Regions from separate parts of the Mesorhizobium sp. M1409 genome, predicted to be linked through region 1. Evidence: predicted binding sites of a transcription regulator. Region 1 holds the regulator's gene; the other holds the start of a gene.

Region 1 (4,209 bases):
GCGCGCTGGTCTACAAGGGCGCCGCCGGCCTGTCCCTTGACGTCTTCACGCAGATGACGCCGCCTCCCGGCGACGCCGGCGGCCTGCTCAACGCCATTTACGGCAGCGTGGTCATGACGATCATCGCCGTCATCGTCGGCACGCCAATCGGTGTGCTGGCCGGCACGTACATGGCCGAATACGGTCGCTTTTCCAAGCTGACCACCGTGGTGCGCTTCATCAACGACATCCTGCTGTCGGCGCCGTCGATCATCATCGGCCTGTTCGTCTACGAATTGATGGTGCGGCCGATGGGGCATTTCTCGGCAATCGCCGGTGCTGTCGCGCTCGCCATCCTCGTCATTCCGGTTGTGGTGCGCACCACCGAAGACATGCTCAATTTGGTGCCGAACGCCTTGCGCGAAGCCGGCACCGCGATCGGCGCGCCGCGCTGGGTGGTCATCAAGTCGGTCGCCTACCGCGCCGCGCTTTCCGGCATTGTCACCGGCATATTGCTGTCGATCGCCCGTATCTCCGGCGAGACGGCACCACTGCTCTTCACGGCGCTCAACAACCAGTTCTGGTCGAGCAATCTCAACGCGCCGATGGCCAGCTTGCCTGTCACCATCTTCCAGTTCGCTCTCAGCCCTTACGAGGAATGGCAGCAACTGGCCTGGACCGGCGCACTTATCATCACATTGACGGTTCTCGCGCTCAGCATCGTTGCGCGCAGCCTGACCGGACGCAGAGAGGACAAATGAGCCAGATGTTGTCTCCAGACATGACGATCGCCGCCGAGGCCACCGCCAAGGCCAAGATCGAGGTCAAGAACCTCAACTTCTACTACGGCCAATCGAAGGCGCTGAAGGACATCACGCTGTCCTTGCCGGAGCGCAGCGTCACCGCCTTCATCGGGCCTTCGGGCTGCGGGAAGTCGACGCTGCTGCGCGTCTTCAACCGCATCTATGAGCTTTATCCCAGGCAGACGGCCGACGGTCAGGTGCTGCTCGACGGCCAGAACGTTCTTGACCGCTCGCAGGACCTCAACCTGCTGCGCACCAAGATCGGCATGGTGTTCCAGAAGCCGACGCCATTTCCGATGTCGATCTATGAAAACATCGCTTTCGGCATCAGGCTCTACGAGAAGCTGAGCAAATCCGAGATGGACGGCCGCGTCGAGCAGGCGCTGAAGCGCGCGGCACTCTGGACCGAGGTCAAGGACAAGCTCGACGCCAGCGGCCTCAGCCTCTCAGGCGGCCAGCAGCAGCGGCTCTGCATCGCCCGTACCGTGGCGGTGAAGCCGGAAGTCATCCTGCTCGACGAGCCCGCCTCGGCGCTCGATCCGCTGTCGACCGCCAAGATCGAGGAGCTGATCGACGAGTTGCAAGCCGACTACACGATCGTCATCGTCACCCACAACATGCAGCAGGCGGCGCGCGTGTCGAAGCAGACGGCCTTCATGTATCTGGGCGAGCTGGTCGAGTTCGACCGCACCGAGAAGATCTTCACGTCGCCCCGCGAGAAGCGCACGCAGGACTACATCACCGGCCGCTTCGGCTGAGCTCAGGCATACGAGGAACAGGATCATGAGCGAACACACAGTCGCTTCTTTCGACGAGGATCTCGGTCAGATCAGCAAGCTCATCAGCGACATGGGCGATCTCGCCAGCTCGATGGTCGGCGGTGCGACCAAGGCGCTGTTGAATTCCGACAACGCCTTGGCACAGCGCGTCGTCTCCGACGACGCGATCATGGACGCGCGCCAGCGGGAGCTCGACGACCGCGCCATCACGCTGATCGCCAAGCGGCAGCCGATGGCCGACGATCTGCGCCATGTCGTCGGTTCGATCCGCATGGCCGGCGATCTCGAACGCATCGGCGACCTTGCCAAGAACATCGCCAAGCGCGTCGGCACTGTCGGCCTCAGCGTTACGCCGCGCGACCTTTCGCACTCGATCGATGGAATGGCACAACTGGTGCTGATCCAGGTGCAGGGCGTCATCGAGGAATATGCGGCGCGTGACGCCGCCGCGCTGGCGAAACTGCGTGCCGACGACGAACGCATCGACGTCAAATACACCTCCGTGTTCCGCGAACTTCTCACCTATATGATGGAAGACCCGCGCAACATCACCGCGTGCACGCATCTTTTGTTCTGCGCCAAGAATCTCGAGCGCATCGGCGACCACGTCACCAACATCGCGGAAAATGCCTATTATGTTTTGACCGGCACGCAGCTGCCGGCCAATCGTCCGAAGCAGGACGAGACGACAATGTCCGCGCCGGCGGCATGACGACAGGGGTGACCAGCCGATGATCGCGCCACGCATCATGGTGGTGGAGGACGAGGAGCCGCTAGGCGTGCTGCTCCGTTATAATCTGGAGTCCGAGGGCTATCAGGTCGAGGTGGTGACGCGCGGCGACGAGGCCGAGATCCGGCTGCAGGAGAACGTGCCTGACCTTCTGGTGCTCGACTGGATGGTGCCGGCGGTTTCCGGCATCGAACTCTGCCGACGCCTGCGAATGCGCCCCGAGACCGAGCGGCTGCCGATCATCATGCTGACCGCGCGCGGCGAGGAGAGCGACCGCGTGCGCGGCCTCTCGACCGGCGCCGACGACTATCTGGTCAAGCCTTTCTCGACGCCGGAGTTCATGGCCAGGGTCAAGGCGCTGCTGCGCCGTGCCAAGCCGGAAGTGCTGTCCAGCGTGCTGAAGGTCGGCGACATCGTGCTCGATCGAGAATCGCATCGGGTCTATCGCAAGAAGAGCGAGATCCGGCTCGGGCCGACCGAATTCCGCCTGCTCGAATTCATGATGCGCCATCCCGGCCGCGTGTTCTCGCGCAGCCAGCTGCTCGACAATGTCTGGGGTGAGACGATCTACATCGACGAACGCACGGTGGACGTGCATGTCGGCCGGCTGCGCAAGGCGGTCAACAACGGCCGCATGCCCGACGTCATCCGCACCATTCGAGGTGCAGGCTACGCGATCAGGGAAGATTAATTCCCATCCCATCCCGATAAATCGGAACCCAGGTTCAAGCTCGGTCAGCAGGCGGTCGCCAACGGCCGCGAAGGGTGGAATGTTGCATTCGTCTCATCGGTGGAGAACGAGCATGTGGCGCCCAGGAGCGGTCATCCCATCAGTTTTCGAATGACCGCATTTGGGCCAAGGCGACAGGCGGCTTCTGGCATCCAAAAAGCGATGGCGGACATTCAAGCAGGCGGGATTGAAATCTTTAACCGACCCTTCGCGGTCGTTGCCCGGTCGCAGCGAAACGTCCGCAGCGGAGTGAGCCATGCTGGAATTGATTGTGCGTGGCTAACTGGTCGGTCACTTCACAACTCGATTGCTCTGCGATCTCTCAAACTGCTGTTGTGTCCGGCTGGCCGCGGGAAGAACGGTTCGCGATTAGTCGGTCATAATCGCCATTTTGCCCGTAAAACTCTGCCCTCCAAATCGTGCTCCTTCTAGCGAGGATTGAACTAATGCATTTATCTATATCCGTCAAAGCACGCGACTTTCACATAAATATAGAATTTTATTAAAATTATATTTTTGACGGAGGACGGATTCCTTCTCTTTATTCAGTGTATGTGCGCCGAATGGTCAATATTATCTCGGATCGGATGACGATTCCCTGGAACTATTTCATCCGTTGCAACGTTGCTTGGGAAGCAGTCGCTGGGACTCGTATCGAATGATTTCACCAGGTCGGATACCATGAGGAAGGATTTCTGATGAGCACCGTCGTAAACGCCAAAGGCATCCCTCTTCCCTACACCGGCGCTTCCACTCATTGGTTCTCGGCCACTGGGTCTGGACCGGAACTGCATGGCACCTCCGGCAACGACTCCTTCTGGGGAGACACCGGCGTCAAGGTCACGATCTACGGTGGCGCCGGCGACGACTACTATCACCTCTATTCCACCAACAATAAGGTGGTCGAGGATCCTGGGGCAGGAATCGACACGATCGACACATGGATGAGCTACAAGCTCCCCGACAATTTCGAGAACCTCGTCGTTACCGGCGCCAATCGATATGCGTTCGGAAATGCGTTGGACAACATCATCAAGGGCGGGTCGGGTCATCAGACGCTGGATGGCGGCAAGGGCGACGATGTCCTGATCGGCGGAGACGGCGCCGACACTTTCGCCATCTCTAAAGGAAATGGAAGTGATCTTATCTTCGATTTCGGTGCGACTGATACGGTCCGCCTTAACGGCT
Region 2 (4,209 bases), on a different contig from region 1:
CGCTGTGCGGCGGCTGGTTCTCCGGCACGCTGGTCGATGGCGAGATGGCCGACAACAAGGATCGCATCCAGCCGATGATCGACCTGTTCAAGGCCGTGAACGCGCCTTGCATCGTCTATGGCGAGGTCGGTCGCTCGATCCAGGGCGACCGCTCCAAGCCGCTGGCCACCAAGCCGAAGCTGTCGGACGACGAGATGAAGACCTATGCCAGACGCGTCACCGAATTCGGCGAGTGGTGCGCCGAACAGGGCATGCCGCTCTCCTACCACCACCACATGGCGGCGGTGGTCGAGACCGAGCCGGAACTCGATGCTTTCATGCGCCATTCCGGAGCCGGCATTCCGCTGCTGCTCGATGCTGGACATCTGGCATTCGCCGGCGGCGACGTTCTGCGCGCCATCGACAACCATCATAAGCGCATCAACCATGTGCATGTGAAGGATGTGCGCATGGGCGTGATCGACAAACTCGACCGCACAAAACAGTCCTTCCTCGACGCGGTGGCGCTGGGTGCCTTCACGGTGCCGGGCGACGGCTCGCTGGATTTCGGCGCCATCGTGCAGCGCTTTGCCGACCATGGCTATGAGGGCTGGTTCGTGGTCGAGGCCGAGCAGGATCCGAAGAAGAACCCGCCGCTCAGGATGGCGCAGGTCGGCTACAAGGAATTGATGCGCGTGATGACCGCCGCCGGCTATACGGTCGAGACGCAAGGGTTTCCCAATGTCTGATCAAGGGGGGCCTGATGCGATGGGTTCCCGGCAAAGCCGATTGCTGTAGATTGGCCCGATGAAAGATTCCGAGCACCCCTTCTTCCGGCCGTTGTGGCGGCGTGTCGCCGTCGTCGCGGTCTGCGTCGTCTGGTCGATCATCGAATTCGCAACCGGCACGCCGTTCTGGGGCGTGCTTGCCCTCGGCTTCGCCGGCTACGCGGTCTGGCAGTTTTTTTACCTCTACAAGCCCGCGGACGACGGCAACGCCGAGCCGAAGGAATAGAGCGGCCTATGACGCAGAAGGCTTACGGCTTGAGCACTGCGCGCATGATGGATCGCGTGCGTTGGAGACTAGCCGCAAGGCCTCTAGCTTCGTCATCCTGGGGCGAAGCAAGGAGCGAAGCGACGCGGCGCAGACCCCGGGATCCATGCCGTGATGTCAAAACAGCCGCTGCGGTGCAGAATTCCGTTCCGCTGCGCTCTTGGACTGGGGTTGCGGCATGGATCCTAGGGTCTTCGCGACGGAGCTTCGCTCCTGCTACGCCCTAGGATGACGAAGTTGTAAGCGCCGGCCAAACTCGAAGATTTGCGATAGTCCTTTCAAACAAACGGCTTGGTTTCAAAGGCCTGTAGCCCGTCAAGCCATGGAATAGGAGAGACACAATGTCGAAGCTGTTGGTGAAGGCCAATAAGGGCCATGGCCGCGTCGCTCATGTGACGCCGCAAATCGCGGGCTGGACCTATGTTGGTTTCGACCTGCATCGGCTGAAGCCGGGCGAGAGCGCGTTCGGGAAGACGGATGATCGCGAAGTCTGCCTGGTGTTCGTCACCGGCAAGGGCAATGCGAGAGCCGGCGGCAAGGAACTCGGCCTGCTCGGCGAGCGCATGTCGCCCTTCGAAGGCAAGCCGTGGTCGGTGTATGTGCCTGAGGGCTCCGACTGGTCGGTAACCGCGGATACCGACCTGGAACTCGCGGTCTGCTCGGCGCCGGGCCTTGGCGGCGGCCTGCCGGTGCGGGTCATCGCACCGGACGATCTCGGCCAGGAGGTGCGCGGCAAGGGCACCAACACGCGCTACGTCACCAACATCCTGCCGGAGGGCAAGCCGGCCGATTCGCTGCTGGTGGTCGAGGTCATCACGCCCGGCGGCCATACGTCGAGCTATCCGCCGCACAAGCATGACCAGGACAATCTGCCTGATGAATCCTATCTCGAGGAAACCTACTATCACCGGCTCAACCCGCCGCAGGGCTTTGCCTTTCAGCGCGTCTACACCGACGCCGACCAGAATGGTCATCGCGCGCTCGACGAAGCGATGGCGATCGAGGACGGCGATGTCGTGCTGGTGCCCAAGGGCTATCATCCCTGCGCCGCCTGTCACGGCTACGACCTCTACTATCTCAACGTGATGGCCGGGCCGAAGCGGACGTGGAAATTCCACAACGCGCCCGAGCACGAATGGCTGATGAAGGCCTGATCTGCTCCTCCAATAGAATGGCTTCAGACAAAGACAGCTCCCCATTCTTGGAAACCAACCCATTGTCGAAAGTCGGCGCCGCCCCTCATAGGGACGGGGAGAAGGAGGCCGGCCACAACCTCGGCATTTCTTCTTGCTACGATGGTGATTGGCGAAACCATCGACGACAGCGCCCCTCTCCCCGTCACTATACGGGGAGAGGATGCCGGCAGGCAGGTGAGGGGCAGCGCCGACGTCTGGAAAATTGGTCCAGCCCAAGAAAAATGTCGGCTAAGGACCCGGCTGGGTCGATTTGCCTTCGAAAACCCTTCAAAGCTTCGTCAATCCGTCATGGAAATCACCTATGGCAGCGGAGCTGAGAAGGACTTTTCATGCGCTACGCCCTCTATTTCACCCCCCGGCAGGACGAGCCACTGGCGCGGATCGCCGCCAACTGGCTCGGCCGCGACCCGTTTGGTGCCGCGACAAGGCCGGTCGAGGCGGTGGCCGACCTGTCGGCGGCGGAAGTCGCTTTTCACACCGCTTCGGCGCGCCGCTATGGTTTTCACGCGACGCTGAAGGCGCCGTTCCACCTGGCCGCCAACGAGACGGAAGCCTCGCTGCGCGCCGCACTCGACCATTTCGCCGAGGCGACGCCGATGGCGACCATCCCGCGTCTCGTCGTCAGCCAGATCGACGGCTTCTTCGCATTGGTGCCGGAAGGACCGCTGCCTCTGCTCAACCGCTTCGCCGATGACGTGGTGCGCGATTTCGATCGCTTTCGCGCTCCGCTGACCGAATCCGAGATCGAGCGGCGCGGCCCGGATTCGCTGAAGCCGGCCGAGTTCCGCAATCTTTGCCGATGGGGCTACCCCTATGTCTTCGAGACGTTTCGCTTTCACATGACGCTGTCCGGCCGGGCGACGTCACAGGAAAGCCCTCGTTTGCGCGCAGCAATCGATAGTCTGTTCGCGGACATTCTGCGACAGCCGGTGCTGGTGGATGCGCTGACGCTGTTTGTCGAAACCGAACCGGGCGCACCGTTCATGGTGCTCTCGCATCACGTGCTCGGGCGCCGCCCGGCCAGAAGAACCGCCTGAGCACCCGCCGAACAACCCCAGCTGGACTAACCAAGGACTGCCTGAAATGACCGTCGAGACTGTTCTCCACAACGCCCGCATCGTCCTTGCCGACGAGATCGTCGAGGGTTCGCTGGTGCTGCGCGACGGCTTTATCGCCGGCATCGACGCCGGCGCCTGCCATACCAGTGGGAGCATGGCCGGCGAGGATATGGGCGGCGACTACATCATTCCCGGGCTGGTCGAACTCCATACGGATCATCTCGAAGGCCACTACGCGCCGCGGCCGAAGGTGCGCTGGAACCCGATCGCCGCCGTGCTCGCCCATGACGCGCAAGTGGCGACCGCCGGCATCACCACAGTGCTCGACGCCTTGCGCGTCGGCATGGACGAGGACGCCGACCTGACATCGACCGACATCCGCAAATTGGCCGATGCGATCGAGGACAGTGTGCAGCAGGATCGTCTGCGGGCCGACCACTTCATCCATCTGCGCTGCGAGGTTTCGGCGCCGGACTGCCTCAAGGCATTCGCCAATTTCGATGGCGACGAGCGGGTCAAGCTGGCATCGCTGATGGATCATGCGCCCGGCCAGCGCCAGTTCGTCAACCTCGAAACCTATGCCTACTATTACCAGCGCAAGCTGAAGCTGACCGATCGCGACTTCAAACTGTTCTGCGAAAAGCGGATGGGAGAATCGGCGCGCAATTCGGTACCGAACCGGGCGGTGATCGCCGCCGCCTGCCATGAGCGCGGCATCGTGCTGGCCAGCCATGACGACGCCACCCTTGGCCATGTCGGCGAAGCGATCGAACAGGGCGTGCGCGTCGCCGAGTTCCCGACAACGGAGGAGGCCGCGAGGGCCTCGAAAGAGGCTGGCCTCGGCGTGCTGATGGGTGCGCCCAACGTCATGCGCGGCGCCTCGCATTCGGGCAATGTCTCGGCCCGCACTCTGGCCAGCGACG

What was found. Region 1 encodes PhoB, which activates phosphate uptake and scavenging genes when phosphate is short. Its sites were predicted from a motif close to TGTCATNNANCTGTCAT; they were not measured.
Region 2: NKG99_RS21390 (DUF1045 domain-containing protein) is a predicted target of PhoB. The motif match lies at 2,502-2,518, and genes of this name have one in related genera.

What each region holds. Positions count from the first base shown of each region.
Region 1 is NZ_JAMYKV010000042.1:33,296-37,504, reverse strand. It holds gene pstA (phosphate ABC transporter permease PstA) at 1-740, shown strand, start outside; gene pstB (phosphate ABC transporter ATP-binding protein PstB) at 737-1,540, shown strand; gene phoU (phosphate signaling complex protein PhoU) at 1,566-2,273, shown strand; gene phoB (phosphate regulon transcriptional regulator PhoB) at 2,293-2,982, shown strand; gene eglC (endo-1,3-1,4-beta-glycanase EglC) at 3,720-4,209, shown strand, end outside.
Region 2 is NZ_JAMYKV010000029.1:3,683-7,891, reverse strand. It holds gene iolE (myo-inosose-2 dehydratase) at 1-728, shown strand, start outside; gene NKG99_RS21400 (DUF3329 domain-containing protein) at 787-993, shown strand; gene iolB (5-deoxy-glucuronate isomerase) at 1,374-2,186, shown strand; gene NKG99_RS21390 (DUF1045 domain-containing protein) at 2,558-3,265, shown strand; gene NKG99_RS21385 (alpha-D-ribose 1-methylphosphonate 5-triphosphate diphosphatase) at 3,312-4,209, shown strand, end outside.